2 regions of the Mesorhizobium sp. AR02 genome follow, and region 2 is predicted to be linked to the other one. Evidence: predicted binding sites of a transcription regulator. Region 2 holds the regulator's gene; the other holds the start of a gene.
The links. The regulator LexA, encoded in region 2, represses DNA repair genes until DNA is damaged. The targets are predictions, from matches to a motif close to TGTTCNNNNTGTGTTCNG.
Positions count from the first base shown of each region.

Region 1 (7,922 bases), 300 kb from region 2:
CGCTTCGACTGCCTCGAATAGTGGCGCTTCCACGAAGCGCACATCAGTGCCTGCCTTCGCCGCGAAATCCCGCGCAGCAGCAATAGCCGTCGGTGAAAAGTCGAGGCCGGTCACGCTGCCCGCGCCGAGGTTCTTCAAGCTGATCGTGTCGAGCCCGATATGACACTGCAAATGGACGATATCCTTGCCGACAATATCTCCGACCTCGCCCGTTTCCAGCTCATAGAGATTGGATCCGCCTGCCAGCACATTTTCGATCTGGTAGCTGCCCGTTGTGTCGGTCGAATGCAGTTCGGCCCGATCATCCCAATTAAGACGGTTCGCACCCAGAAACGGTTCCAAATTCCCCCCAATTCCCAGCGGCGGCTGACGCTTGGTAAACAAGTCGTTAATATATCTTTGCAGCGAAAGGGTCGCGCGTCAAATCCGGGCCGGCGGGCGGTGCGCCACCTAGGTCGGAGTGCCCATAACCCCGGAGAGTTGGCGCCGGTTTCTGAGGATTCAAGATGAAAACCCGAAGACGGCTGCCGACGGCTCGCCTGATCTGTACTGCTGCGGCTTCGGGCTGACAGAATCTCGAACTGGGGACCCTTCTGGAGGACGATGCCCTGGCACAACCGTCATTTAAGTAGCACTGGAACGCGAGGGCCCCGTGGATGCCAGCTGTTCGTTGCGATTGAGACGATGAGCATTCGGAATCCGTGGCCAATCGGGACATCAGGGTACTGACTAAGTTTCCCCATGCTGGAACGTGAAAGATCACGAGTGGTCACTAGAGGCATGCCCCAATTGACGACCCCATCTCGCCGCTATGACCTGGTAAGTATATGATCGATATAACAATCCCATCCATGATGGTTTGATCGACAACCACCCGTCGGGCGACCCGACGCCGTCGCGTGCCGACATCGAGATGACGAAAGAGATCATCGACGCAGGCAAGCGGCTGGGCATCGCCGTGCACGACCACATCATCATCGGGCGGAAGGGATCCGCCAGCATGAATGGCCTGCTGCTAATCTGAGCGTCGTGGCTGCGTCATGTCGCGGCCGCGCGCAGATGAAGGCATCCGACAAGATCGCGCTTGCCCAAGCGAGGTTTATTCCTGCGTCTTCGACCCCCGGAACATCGTCACCGCGACGATCGCTGCCACCAGCATTATCCCAGCAGCAGTCAGGAAGGTGACGTCCGCCGCGCTTGTGTATGCGCCTCGCGCTGCCGACAACAACGCACCGCCATTACCGAGACCTGGCGTAAGGCTGCTTGCAGCTCCAATACCGCGTAGCGCAGTCTCCATAGTGTTGACGGGAACGCCCGTCGGCATGGCCAAGCCCAGCGCAGAACGATAAAGCAGGGTTGCGAGGCTGCCAAGCAAGGCGATGCCTAGCGCGCCACCGAACTCGGAGGCCGTCTCGGAAAGTGCCGAGGCAGCGCCGGATCGCTCCTTGGGCGCCGCGCTGACGACGAGGTCCGCGACGATCGCGATGCCCGGAGCTGAGCCGACAGAAAACAGCGCGTTGCCCAGGACAATCAGAATCAAACTATGCATTTCCGCGGCGTATGCCATCAGCGCGAGACCGCCGGCTGCAAACGCCAGGCCGAGGCCGAGAACGTAGGCTGGCCGCATCAGCCTGAGCACGGTCGAAGTCAACAATGATCCCACCACGAAGCCAACCCCGGCCGGGATGCTCCAGAGGCCCGCTTCCAGGGGGGTTAGTCCCAAAACCAGTTGGAGGTACTGGGCAACAAGAACGAGAATTCCGAAGCCGACAAAGAAGTCGAGGATGTTGATGCCGAGCGCTGCGGTCACGGCGGGCCGCCTGAACAGCCGTAAGTCAAGGAGCGGATCAGGCAAGTCCATCTGCCGCCTCACGAACACCACTGCGAGCACCAGGCCCAACGCGATCACCGATGTCGCCCACACGAAATTGCCGCCTTCGGCGATGAGCTTGATGCCAAAGACGATCGGCAACACGGCCGCCAGAGACAAGGCAGCGCTGAGGATATCAAGCCGCCCGGCGTTTGGGGTCTTATGCTCGGGCAGCCATACCGGCCCGACTGCCAGCAGAAGCGCATCCGACACTGGTCCGCGCGCGGGCCGAGCCACGCGTCGCGAATGGATCGGCCTCGCCATCATCGCGCTGCCTTGCATCCTCTACGCGATGGATCTGACCGTGCTGAACCTGGCCGTGCCATCGCTAAGCGCCGACCTCAAGCCCACGGCCGCTCAATTGCTCTGGATCGTGGATATCTACGGCTTTCTGGCGGCCGCGTCGCTGCTCATCATGGGAGCTCTTGGCGATCGGATCGGCCGGCGCAAGCTGCTGCTGATTGGATCGGCATGTTTCGGGCTCCTGTCGCTGGTCGCGGCCTTTGCACGAAGTGCCGAGATGCTCATCCTGGCTCGGGCGCTGATCGGGATCGCCGGCGCGACGATGGCGCCCTCGACGCTATCGCTCATCAGCAACATGTTTCGTGACGACCGCCAGCGGACCTTCGCCGTAAGCGTCTGGGTTGCGAGTTTCTCGTTTGGCGGCGCGATCGGCCCGGTCGTCGGTGGTCTGCTTCTATCGCACTTCTGGTGGGGAGCCGTATTTCTGGTGCCCATCCCTATTACGGCGCCCATTGCCATCTCCTGATTGTTAACGTCCGCTGACGGATCTCTTGACTGCTCACACCGGGTTCATTTCAAAGCGAAGCCACGCGCGGCTTTGTGGACGCCAGGGCCTCACCAGCGGACCAAAGTGCCACCCCGAGAAGGGTCAGGTCCTTGATAATGAAGGCGCCAAGCGCCGGGTCGAGTTGTGGCGTGGTGACGAGGAAGCTCAGCGTGACCACCAGCGAGGCAGCGACGCCGTAACTGCCGACCGCCGAGATCCACGGCGTAACGGGACGCGAGGCCATCATGAGAGCCAAGACGATCTCCACGACACCGATGATCCCCGAAGACAACTGCTGATCAAACAACTCGGGGAGCCAGAACAAGAACGGACTGTGAACAAGCAACGGGTGAATCGCCGTCGCTTCGGCCGGGGTGAACTTCGCCACCCCGAACACCACGAAAAAGAGGACAACGCTGTATCGAGCTATCACCTGCCCTGCCGAAAGGGTCCATTTCTGTAAAGTCGTCATGACTTTTCTCCTTGATAAGTGCGTGCTGCACGCACATAATAAGTCACATAAAGGCTAGCGCCGTCAACCCCTCATGATAAAGATTGCCGCCATGACCCGCTTGAGAACCGCCAATATGCTTGCCGCCTTTGCTGGCGAAATTACCGAACGCGTTGAGGCGACCCTCAAAAGTCACCCCAACCAAACCGACTCTGCCTCAGCCGCACTCAACATCATGGGCTTTTGGGAGGGCATCACCAACGCGCAGCTGGCGCGGGCGCTAAACCTGTCGCACACTGCGACGGTGCGTCTCGTCGACAAGCTGGAGGCCCAGGGTTTCGTCGAAGCTCGCAAGGGTGAAGACAAGCGTGCCACGCATCTCCACGTCACTCCGGCCGGCCGCAAAGCCGTGTTGCCCGCTCTCGTCGCACGTTGCGCGGCGGTCAAGGACTATCTTGGAGTCCTTACCGCCGCTGAAGAAAAACAGCTCACCGGCCTCCTCGAGAAGCTGATGCGCCCACTGGCGACGGATGCATACGGGGTCAGCCATTTCTGTCGTCTCTGCGAATTTACGGCGTGTCCCGGGGACCAGTGCCCGATGCATGCCAACATGGAGTCTTGGCCCGAAATTTGACCCGTACCAGCCCGGGAAGACCGTCGCCGAGATAACAGGAAGTGCGGCAGCCCCTGTTCCGGCGCCGGCCGCGTGTGCTCTGATTTCCAAGATGATGGCCCGGCGGCACAATCTTTTTGGCCGAGAGAATTTGAAAATTGTTCAATCTTGAAAAAATTGATCCGAAAGTTGAGCAAATATCGGATCACACTTCCAACAAGGAGAAATTGCCTCCATTTTTTTGGAAAATAGTTTCATTGAGCCGCTACGTTTCCGCTGCTACCGTTTGAAACGCTTCAATCGGAACCAGGCAATTGCAACGCAAGCGCCCTACCATAGCGGATGTCGCACGAACCGCCGGTGTCTCCATCGGCACGGTCTCGAACTTCATCAATGGCACCGCCGGCCTCAGGGAAGACACACGCGAACGCATCGAGAAAGCGGTTGCCGCGCTGATGTACCGGCCGAGTTCCTTCGCCCGTTCGCTACCCGGCCGCGCGCCCCGCAGGCCAAAAAATCTCGATCACCTGCCAAGGCTTCTGGTCGCTGGCCGCGTCAGCGTCGACTTCCTGTGCCGCGTCGACGTGCTGCCGCATCGCGACGACCGCATCACCGCCAGCCATATCGAAAAGGCGCTGGGCGGACCGGCGGCCAATCTCGCGGTTGCCGCCGCCGATGTCGGGGTGCCCTATGCCCTTGACGTGGAACTGGCGACAGCGGTCGGCAGGGATGCCGAGAGCGACTGGGCGCTGGGCGAGCTCGCCAAACTGGGTGTCCACGCCTTGCCGATCCGCAGCACGCCCAACAACCGGCTTTCGCAGGCGATCGTCATCATCGAGCGTAACGGCAGCCGCACCATCATCAGCGAACCATTCGAACTGGGTGAGGTCGACCTGACCGCCAACCTGGACATCCAGCCCGAGCAGCGCCGGGCATGCCTTCATATCGAAGGCTTTCACTATGAGACGATGACCGCATCGATAGAGCGTTTTCATCAGGCCGGCTGGAAGGTGAGCCTGCATTCGGCCGGCCTGCCCAAAAGCGCGCGCACGCCGGAGGCTTTTATGCAGATGGTCAGGCAGATCGACCTGGCCTTCATCAACGACGTGATGATGCGCGAGATTTTCGGCTTTCGCACTGGGATGGCGAGCATGATCGAAGAGGTGCGGCTGATGCTGTCACGCATCAAGCCGCGCGGAACTTTGGTGCTTACGCTCGGTGAATTCGGCGCGGTCGTCTTCCCGGCTGGCGGCGGCCCACAGATCGAGGTGCCGGCACTGCCGGTCAACCGCGTCGATGCCACCGGCGCCGGCGACAGCTTCGCCGGCATCTTCCTCAGCCTGTGGCTGCATGGCGCGTCGCTGGATGCCGCCGCCCGCTATGCCGCGATCGGCGCGAGCCTGACGACCACTGTCGAAGGCGCGCAGGGCTACATCGCGGATTTCGCGACCCTCAAGGCCACCGCCTTGGCGAACGAGACTGTGATGGCAAGTTAAATCAAAGACTTATCGGTTTCTGGACATCGGCCCATCTGGCGAAATCAGGAGAATATGATTATGGCGAGAGCAAAAGTCCTTCTGGTCGGTGAGAGCTGGATGAGCTCGGCGACCCACTACAAGGGCTTCGACCAATTCGGCAGCGTCACCTTTCATCTGGGCGCAACACCGCTCGTTGCCGCCCTGAAGGACAGCGAGTTCGATCTTGACTACATGCCGGCCCATGAGGCTGTCGAAAAGCTGCCTTTTACCATGGAGGGCCTGTCGCAATACAAGGCGATCATCCTCTCCGACATCGGCGCGAACTCGCTGCTGCTCCACCCCGATGTCTGGCTGCACGGCAAGACGGTCCCCAACCGGCTCAAGCTTCTGCGCGACTGGACGCAGGCCGGCGGCGGCCTGATCATGATCGGCGGCTACTTCTCCTTCCAGGGCATCGACGGCAAGGCCCGCTGGCATCGCACGGCGGTCGAGGATGCGCTGCCGGTGACCTGCCTGCCCAATGACGACCGGCTGGAAATTCCCGAGGGCTTTCGGCCTGAGATCATCGGGCCCAAGGATCACCCGCTCTTTGCCGGCATAGACGGCGAGTGGCCCATTCTTCTCGGCGCCAACGAGGTCATCGCCCGCGACCGGGACGATGTCGAAGTGCTGGCGCGGCTGCCGCAGGACCAAGGGGGCCATCCGCTGCTGGTCACCGGTCGCCATGGCGAGGGTCGCACCCTGGTCTGGACGTCGGACATCGGCCCGCACTGGCTGCCGAACAGTTTTGTCGAATGGCCCGGCTATGCACGCCTTTGGACCAATGTGCTGCGCTGGGTGAGCAAGACCGTTTAGCCACCCAGCCCGATCAACCGCCGGGGAGCCCGTCATGACAGCACCGTTTCTTGTGGCCAGAAACATCGCCAAGCGCTTCGGCGCGCTGACCGCGCTTGCCAATGTCGACCTGGAAATCCGCTCCGGTGAGGTGCTGGCACTGCTCGGCGACAATGGCGCGGGCAAATCGACCTTCATCAAGATCCTGGCGGGTGCCCATGCGCCGAGCGAGGGAGAACTCATCATCGAGGGCAATCCGGTCTCGTTTCATTCGCCCAAGGATGCGGCCTCATCGGGGATCGCGACGATCTTCCAGGAACTGGCGCTTTCGGAGAACCTTTCGATCGCCGAAAACGTCTTTCTCGGCCGAGAATTGAAACGCTCCATTTTGGGCATTCCGTTTCTGAAGCGCCAGGAAATGCGCCAGCGCGTCGACGGCCTTCTCAAAGAGCTCGATGCCCATATTTCCGATCCGGAAGCGCCTGTCGGCAGCCTGTCCGGCGGCCAGCGCCAGGCTGTCGCCATCTGCAGGGCGCTCAATCTGAACGCCAAACTGGTCATCATGGACGAGCCGACGGCGGCGCTTGCCGTTGCCGAGACCCGCAAGGTGCTGGCGCTGACGCGGCGGCTTGCCGCGCGCGGCTGTGCCGTCGTCCTCATCAGCCACAACATTTCCGAAGTCTTCGAGGTTGCCGACCGGATCGTGGTGTTCCGACGCGGCCGCAAGGTGGCCGAACGGCTGGCGGCCGAGACCAATCACGAGGAAGTCGTTTCGCTCATAACAGGCGCTCATCCCGACGTGCGGGCGCTCGAAAAAACAAACTGAAACGCACGTCATTTCCAGAGAGGATCAACCCAAAATGCTTTCACAACTCAAGAAAGTGCTCGCCGCATCCGCATTATCACTCGTCATTGCCACGGCAGCGCACGCCGCCGACAAGCACAAGGTCGCCTTCGTCCCGCAGCTGATCGGCATCCCCTATTTCAACGCCATGGAAGCCGGCGGCAATCGCGCCGCCAAGGATCTCGGCGTCGATTTCATCTATTCCGGCCCTGTCGACACCAATCCGGTCGACCAGTTGCAGATCGTCCAGAACCTGATCGACCAGGGTGTCGAGGCGATTTCGGTCAGCGTGCTCGATGCCTCCAGCATCGCCCCCGTTGTCGAGAGCGCCAAGGCGAAGGGCATCAAACTCTTCACCAGCGACAGCGATGCGCCCGACAGCGGCCGCGCTGTCTATGTGGCGCAAGCGACCGACGAAGGCCTCGGCACCACGATCGTCGACGAACTCGTCAAGCGCGTCGGCGAGGACGCTACGATCGGCATCGTCTCCGGCGAGGCTACGGCGTCCAATCTCAATGCCTGGATCGGCTTCATGCAGAAGGAAGCCACCGCCAAATATCCCAAGCTGAAGCTGCTCGCCCCGCAATTTGCCGGCGGCACAGCCGAGCGCGCCGCGCAAATATCAGGCGATCTCATGGCCGCCAATCCCGATATCAAGGCCATCATCGCCGTCGCATCCTCGACCTGTCCGGGCGTTGCGCAGGCCATCGAGACCGCCGGCAAGATCGGCTCCGTCATCGGCGCCGGCTATTGCAGCCCGAACACGGCGCGCTCGTACCTGAAGAGCGGCGCTTTCGGCTTCACCGTGCTGTGGGATCCCGAGCAGCTCGGCTATCTCACGGTCTGGGCCGGCAAGCAGCTGATCGACGGCAAGGCCTTCGAGGCGGAGAACAAGATCGCCGGCCTCGACAAGCCCGTCACCTATGATGCCGCCAAGGGCATCCTGCTGCTCGGGCCGCCGGCTGTCTTCACCAAGGACAATGTCGACAAGTTCAACTTCTGAGCTCTGACATGAACGCGGTGCGACAGTCTGCAAACGGTG
Region 1 covers NZ_CP080531.1:6,239,018-6,246,939, reverse strand. The annotation lists gene DBIPINDM_RS34490 (class I SAM-dependent methyltransferase) at 1-384, opposite strand, end outside; partial or broken gene DBIPINDM_RS34485 (JAB domain-containing protein) at 860-1,024, shown strand; gene DBIPINDM_RS34480 (MFS transporter) at 1,100-1,972, opposite strand; partial or broken gene DBIPINDM_RS34475 (MFS transporter) at 2,004-2,615, shown strand; gene DBIPINDM_RS34470 (DUF417 family protein) at 2,689-3,132, opposite strand; gene DBIPINDM_RS34465 (MarR family winged helix-turn-helix transcriptional regulator) at 3,206-3,745, shown strand; gene DBIPINDM_RS34460 (carbohydrate kinase family protein) at 4,039-5,220, shown strand; gene DBIPINDM_RS34455 (glutamine amidotransferase) at 5,281-6,057, shown strand; gene DBIPINDM_RS34450 (ATP-binding cassette domain-containing protein) at 6,092-6,862, shown strand; gene DBIPINDM_RS34445 (autoinducer 2 ABC transporter substrate-binding protein) at 6,897-7,883, shown strand.
Region 1: DBIPINDM_RS34460 (carbohydrate kinase family protein) is a predicted target of LexA. The motif match lies at 3,926-3,943, and genes of this name have one in related genera.

Region 2 (7,922 bases):
GTGACATTCCCTGGTTATTTACGCCGTAATTATTCACGGATGGCTTCGCGAGCCGGTGCGGGTCCCCGGCCCCGCTTGAGGCTGGGCAGAGCAAGCATGGCAAGCACGAACAGGCCCGTGGCAAGCTTCAGGTCGGGAGGCGGCATGCCGGCGGCAAGGCAGAACGACACCAGCTGGTAATAGATGATCGCGCCGGCGAAAGGCGCCAGCAGCTGACGCCAGACCGTCTGCTTGCCGACGACCGCTTCGCCGATCATCAGCGCGGCAAGGCCGTTGATGAGGATGCCCAGCCCCATATTAACGTCGGCAAATCCCTGCGACTGCACCATCAGCGCGCCGCTCGATGCCGAAAACGCGCTCGCCAGCCCGACACCGCCTATGGTCGCCGCCCAGACATTGATGCCTTGAGCCTCGGCCATGTCAGGATTGGCGCCGACGGCGCGCACGGCAGTGCCCTTCTCGGTCCTGAAGAACATGTAGAGCGATGCGAAGACGACGAGCGCGAGAAGACCCGCGACAACGATCTTGCTGGCCGGGAAACCTGGCCGCGCGAACGGTACCCAGTCGAACACGGCGGGCGAGCCGAAGACGGAAAGATTGGACTTGCCCATGATGCGCAGGTTGATGCTGTAAAGCATCGTCATCATCAGGATACCCGCAAGAAGCGTGTGGATGCGGAAGCGCAGATGGATGAAGGCCGTGCAGCAGCCCGCCGCGAAGCCCGCCACGAATGCGACCATGATGCAGAGCAGCGGCGATGCACCGGCAGCCAGCAGGACGCCGCAGACGCAGCCGCCCAGCGGAAAGGCGCCTTCGCTGGTGAGATCGGGAAAATTGAGCATGCGAAACGGGATCATGATGCCGAGCACGACAAAGGCCAGGATCAGGCTTTGCGCCAGGGTCACCGGCATGATCGCGACGAAGCTGGTGAGAACGTCCTGAACAAAACCCATGATGATCAGCTCGCCAGCAACATGCGGTCGGTCTTGATGGAAAAATGGCCGATCAGGTCGAGAACCGTGACCCTCGCCTTCTCCTCGCCGGTGACCTCCAGGAGGACCCGGCCCGCGTCGAGCATGATCACCCGGCTGCCATAGTCGACGGCGTGCTGCATGTTGTGGGTCACCATCAGGGTGGTCAGCTTCAGCGCATTGACCGCGCGCACCGTCGCCTGCATGACGATCTCGGCCGTGCGCGGATCGAGTGCCGCGGTATGCTCGTCGAGCAGCAGCAGGTCCGGCGATCCGCCGACTGCCATGATCAGCGACAGCGACTGCCTCTGCCCGCCCGAGAGCAGATCGACGCGGGTATCGAGACGATTTTCCAGACCGAGGCCCAATATCGACAGGCGCTCCTTGTAGGACGCAAGCCGCGCGGCGTTCAGCCCTTGCCGCAGCGTGCGTTTGTGGCTGCGCAGATCGGCGAGCAACATGTTCTCCGCCACGGTCATGCTGGCGGCGGTGCCGCGCATCGGATCCTGGAAGACGCGCGCCAATCTTGTCGCGCGCTTGTACACCGGCATAGCTGTCACGTCGGCGTCGTTGATCAGGATCTTGCCGGAATCCAGGACAAGTGCTCCGGAAATGGCGTTGAGCATGCTGCTCTTGCCGGCTCCGTTGGAGCCGATGACGATGCCGAACTCGCCTGTGGCCAATGACAGGCTGAGACCGTCCAGCGCGACCTTCTCGTCGGCCTGGCCCCTGTAGAATACTTTGCGCGCGGATCGGATCTCGAGCATCGTTCCTCCCTGACTTGAAGGGCGACGGCGCCAACGCCGTCACCCTTGCAGCCCGATGTCAGTCGACGATGCAGCCGCAATCGGCCATCGATGCCGGTATCTCGATGCCGAACGCAGCCATCGCCTTGCGGGAAATCGTTGCCATGTGATCCTTATAGGCGGGGCGCGACGGTGCGATCGTCTTGGTATCCTTGCCCTTGAGGATCTCGGCGGCGATGTTGCCGGCGTTGATGCCGACCTGCGTGTAATTGACCGCGAAGCTTGCCGGTACGGTGCCGTTGCGGACCGCGCTGTCATCGGAGTTGACGATCGGGATACCGGCCTGGCGAGCGGCCGCGGAGACGGCGGCGATCGCCGGCTGGATCAGGTTCGAGGCCGGGCCGTAGATCACGTCTGCCTTGCCGGCGAGCGAAGCGATGCGCTGCTGGATGTCATTGACGTTGTCGATGCCGACTTCCACGACCTCGAAGCCGGCTGCGGGCGCCGCCGCCTTGATCTTTTCGACCAAGGCAACGTCGTTGGCCTCGCCTGGATTGTAAGGCACGCCAAAGCGCTTGGCGTTCGGCAGCAGCTTCTTGGTGAAGGCCATCACCGCGGCGACATCCTGCAGATCGCTGGCGCCGGTCATGCCTTCGTCGCCGGCGTCCCACGACGGCACCAGCTTGGCCGCCACCGGATCGGTGACCGCGGCAAAGACGATCGGAATGCCGGAACCGGCGAGCGCCTTCTTGGCGATCTGCGAGACCGGCGTGGTGATGGTGTAGATCAGCTTGGGCTGCTCCGCCTGCAGCTTGGCGATCATCTGCGGCACCAGCGATGCATCGAAATTGGTATGGCTCTCCGTGTAGACGACGTCCTTGCCCTCGACGAAGCCATTGTCCGTCAACGCCTTCTTGAAGCCGGCTATGGCGGCGTTGAGCTGTGGATGCTCGCCGAAATTGGCGATGCCGATGCGTATCTGATCGGCCGCGGCACTGCCTGCACTGACCATCAACGCGCCTGCCAGGGCCAAGCCCGACAGCCAAGCGGATTTCGACTTCAACATCATTTCCTCCCAGATTTGATCGGCGCCGCTCCCGGGCGGCAACTGCGGCGATCATGGTCAGTCCCTCAGCGCCTGTCAAACATTATATATAATTCTTGCCATGCCTTCACATGATATATAATTTTCGCAAGCCTGATGATGGACGGAAAGTGATGCAGGATCAGAATAACTCCACCAAGACGGAGGCGGCCTATCAGCTGCTGCGGCGCGATATCCTGACCACCCGCCTCATGCCAGGAGCGCCGCTCAAGCTGAGCGCACTGCGCGGCATATATGGCGTCGGCTGGACGCCACTGCGTGAGGCTTTGTCCCGACTTGAAGCCGAGCGCCTGGTCACCGCCATCAGCAATCGCGGCTTTGCCGTCGCTCCCGTGTCGCGGGCCGAGCTCGAGGACCTGGCGCGCGCAAGGCTGGTTGTCGAAATGCCGCTGTTCCTGGAATCGATCGCGAACGGCGGTAGGGAATGGGAGGACGCGGTTGTCACCGCTCATTACCGGCTCTCCCGCTGCAAGACTGCGGTCGACGACCCCTCGGATGCGGCCGTCGACAAGTGGGACGAGAGCCACGAGGCCTTTCACGCGGCGCTGTTGAGCGCGGCGACGTCCAACTGGCTGTTACGGTTCCGCTCGACCATCGCCGATCAGCTGCGGCGGCATCATCGTTTTCTCGGCCTGGCGCCGACATTGCGGGCGGCGGCCGGCCTCAAGCACGGCTATGGCGAGGCCATGGACGCTCTGCGCGAGGCGATCGCGATCGAGCATCACACCGCAATCATGGAAGCGGCACTCGATCGCGACGTCGAGCGGGCAAAGGCACTCATGACCGCGCATATCGGCTACACGCTGCACGTCTATGTTCACAGCGAAGACAGTGGCACCTACGCCGCCCGCGCCGGCAGCCTGAAAGCGGTTTCCGGATGACGCTTGCGTGGCGTCCAGATCCCCGCGGCCCGTACCCGCCCCGAAGCCCGCGATTGTTGGCATTTTGGTTTCGTTTCGTTCCGCTGGAAATGGATCGATAAACCATACAAATCCACCCCGTGAACGCCTTTCGAAGGCCTGATGCCAAACCGCATCCTGGGGTAGGCCACAGGCCATTAACCAAAACAATTTCAATGCGCGCGGCGGAGGCGGAGGTGGTCGACTGCCGCCCGCTGCCAGGGGCAAAAAATTTCAGGCGTCTTAACAAATTCACTAAACTTTAAACGGTTGCAGAACACAACTGGAACAGATAGTGTTTGTTCTGGGTTTGTTTTTCGATTCTGGTTCAGACCCTTTGTTCAAGCCTTGGGGGCCGCCATGCTGACGCGCAAGCAACATGAACTCTTGATGTTCATTCATGAACGGCTGAAGGAAAGCGGCATTCCACCGTCCTTCGACGAGATGAAGGAAGCGCTCGATCTCGCCTCCAAGTCAGGCATCCATCGCCTGATCACGGCGCTGGAGGAACGCGGCTTCATTCGCCGGCTGCCCAACCGGGCGCGGGCGCTGGAAGTGCTGCGGCTGCCGGATTCGATCGCGCCCGGCCTCAATGCTGCAAAGAAATTCTCGCCGAGCGTCATCCAGGGCAGTCTCGGTCAGGGCGGCCTTGGCCGCCAGATCAAGCCGGCGTCGTCGCGCTTGCCGGCGGCCGGCAACGACGACGACGCGGTTTCCGCGGTGTCGATCCCGGTGATGGGCCGCATCGCCGCCGGTGTGCCGATCGATGCCATCCAGCATCAGACGCATTCGATCTCGGTGCCGCCGGACATGATCATGGGTGGTGAGCACTATGCGCTCGAGGTCAAGGGCGACTCGATGATCGAGGCCGGCATCTTCGATGGCGACACCGTCATTATCCGCAACGCCGACACGGCGAGCCCGGGCGAGATCGTCGTGGCGCTGGTCGACGAGGAGGAAGCGACATTGAAGCGGTTCCGCCGCAAGGGTGCCTCGATCGCGCTTGAAGCCGCCAACCCTGCCTACGAGACGCGCATTTTCGGACCGGACAGGGTCAAGGTGCAAGGCAAGCTCGTCGGGCTGATCCGGCGCTACTGAGCAGGAGCGGTCGGCGCTTCGGGTTTTTGATAGGGCGGCAGCCCCCTCGCCTCACGCGAAAATTTTCGCTGCTCGTGCCAAGGCCGATACGGGCTGTCCACCGCGAAGCTGACGATTGGCGGACCGGTCGCCGATTGGCGGTCAAAGAAGACGGCGGCACTGCCCTTACGGGCCAGTTGCCGTTTGGTGACGACGAGAACCAGCGGATTGTGGCAGGCGTCATAGCCGGTCGCGTCATTGACGACGATCAAATCGGCGAAACCGCAGGCTTTCCAGGTGTCCTTGCGGTCTTCGACATGCGCAATGATCGCGCCGGACGGGTGCCGGGCAAGACAGACGCCATCCGTGCAATAGAATGGCGCTCCCGGCGGCAGGTTGACGGCATCGGCAATGCCGAATTGCCCCTCCGCCTTGCTGAACATTTCCGGCACGACGATGGTTTCGGACACCAGCGCGCGTTTCCAATTGTCGACGGTGAATTCGTTCGGACGAGCCCGGCTGACCGCGAGTTCGCCACCGCCGATCGGCAACGCGACCAGCCGTGCATCTTCCGAGATCAAGACATCCGGCGTGCGCGTATCCGACACCGTCAACAGGCCGGCAAGCGCGAATGGCAGCGCTGCGAGCCGCAGCCAGGTCGTCGCCATCGTCGCGATGACCAGGGCGATGGTCACCAGCAGGACGGATTGCTGCGAAATCAGCCCGACCGCGTCGACCGGCGAGCGTTCCGATATCCAGGCCGATATGGCGATCATTGCGGTCAGGCCCTTGCCCATCACGTAAAGAAAGGGACCATCGGCACCGAAAGGCATCGCCAGCGAACTGAGAACAGCGAAAGGCATGACAATCAGCGAGACGATCGGCATGACGGCCAGATTGGCGAACAGGCTGAGCGGCGACACACGCTGGAAATGCCAGATGGCAAACAGCGCCGTGGCGCAGCCGGCGATGATGGAGGTCATGGCCAATCCGCCTGTCGCCAGCAGGAATTTTCGCGTGAGAAAGCTTGGCAGGGATCGCTTTGGCGGTGGCGGTCTTGTCTTTCCCGAATGGTGATCCGCCCAACCGGCATAGGCGCCAACCAGCGCAGCCGTTGCCGCGAACGACATCTGGAAACTCGGGCCGACCACTTCGTGTGGCGACACCACGATGACGGCAATCGCCGAGATCGCCAGATTGCGCATGGTCAGCGCCGCGCGATCGAACAGGACGGCAGTCAGCATCACCGCAAGCATGATGAAGCTGCGTTCGGCGGCGACGACGACGCCCGAAATCACGAGATAGGCGGCGATCGAGAACAGGGCCGCGGCGGCCGCGTATTTCTTCACCGGCCGACGCGCGGAAAAATCCGGAAACAGCGCGAAGGCGCCGCGCAGCAGACCCATGATGGTGCCGGCAACCAGCGCCATATGCAGTCCGGAAATCGAGATGATGTGATAGATGCCGGTGCGCCGCATCGCCTCGTTGATTTCGTCGGGAATGCCCGCGCGGACGCCAACGATCAGCGCCGCGGCGATCTCGCCCTCGGCCCCTCCAATGCTGCCCCTGATATGGTCGGCGATGGCTTCACGGGCATTTTCTATCCCGGAGAAAAGGCGGGCTGACAGAGGCATCTCACCGTCCTCGGCGGAGACAAGCTTTGGATTGCCGAGAAAGAAGCCGCTGCCGCCAATGCCGGCGAAATAGCTGTCGAAGGAGAAATCGTAGCTGTCCGGCCGCACCGGGCCGGTCGGCGGCAACAGTTTGGCATAGCCGGTGACCAGGGAGCCGGCAGTCATGTCCGCCGGGATATTTCGCGCCGAAAGCCGGACCCTTTCCGGCGCATAGCGCAATTTCGGCCGGGCGGTCGACGTCACGTCTATGGTCAGCCGGATGCGGCCAGTCTCCATCCGGTCGAGCGAGACGACGCGGCCGGTCACTTCAGTCGAGATTTCCGAGCCCAGCATCTGGGTGCCCACTCGCCATGTCTCGACCTTGGCGGCAAGCAGGCCAAGCGCGCACAACAATGCCGCCATGAAGCCCAGATGGGTTTTCGGCCAGGAGCGCGAGACAAGCGTGCAGATCGCCATCAGCACGACGACCGCGACAGGTCTTGCAAAGTCGGGCTCCGCCGCCAGCGAATAATAGCCGATCGCTCCAGCAGCCAGGCAGACCGGCACCAGCAGGAAGGCGATGCCTCGGTCAAGCTCGAGCTCCGCTGCCGTCGCCACACCGCGGCGCAGGCGAGGTAAGGAAACCTGGCCGAGCTGCCGTCGGACGCGCACAATCCGGCCCGAGACAGGGGACGGAAGTGGCGCTGGGATATCCGCCTGCAGCGGCTGGCTACCGGGCGCAGGCACAAGAGGCGATGGCGGCAGTGAGGTTGGCGGTGGAATCGCAAACAGGGACCGTTCGCTGACGCCAACACCAGCGTCCTCGCCCTGATCCAAGCCCCGGCCTCGTCCAGCCATCGGGTCTGCCCCTTGCACCCCTGACGCCCTATGCTACATGAACGCCGGGCGCGCGAAAGTCCGCGCAGCCGCACCCCGCTTCAGATGGTTTCCGAGAGTTTCATGTCCGACAAGGTCGTCACCCGTTTTGCCCCCTCGCCCACCGGCTATCTGCATATCGGCGGCGCGCGCACGGCGCTGTTCAACTGGCTGTACGCAAAGCACACCGGCGGCACGATGCTGCTGCGCATCGAGGACACTGATCGCGAGCGTTCGACCGACGCCGCGACGGCCGCCATCCTGGACGGCCTCTCCTGGCTCGGTCTTGGCTGGGACGGCGACGCCGTCTCGCAGTTCGAGCGTGCGCCACGCCACCGCGAGGTCGCAGAGGAACTCGTGCGCATGGGCAAGGCCTATTACAGCTACGAGACGCCGGCCGAGCTCGAGGCGATGCGCGAGGCGGCACGCGCCAAGGGCCTGCCGCCGCGCTACAACGGCCAGTGGCGCGATCGCGATCCATCCGAGGCACCGCCCGGCGTCAAGGGCGCCATTCGCGTCAAGGCGCCGACCGAGGGCGAAACGGTCGTGCACGACCGCGTCCAGGGCGAGGTGCGCTTCCCCAACAAGGATCTCGACGACTTCATCATCCTGCGTTCGGACGGCAACCCGACCTA
Region 2 covers NZ_CP080531.1:6,539,131-6,547,052, reverse strand. The annotation lists gene DBIPINDM_RS35885 (ABC transporter permease) at 30-953, opposite strand; gene DBIPINDM_RS35880 (ABC transporter ATP-binding protein) at 959-1,738, opposite strand; gene DBIPINDM_RS35875 (ABC transporter substrate-binding protein) at 1,797-2,783, opposite strand; gene DBIPINDM_RS35870 (GntR family transcriptional regulator) at 2,936-3,703, shown strand; gene lexA (transcriptional repressor LexA) at 4,082-4,819, shown strand; gene DBIPINDM_RS35860 (ComEC/Rec2 family competence protein) at 4,813-7,269, opposite strand; gene gltX (glutamate--tRNA ligase) at 7,372-7,922, shown strand, end outside.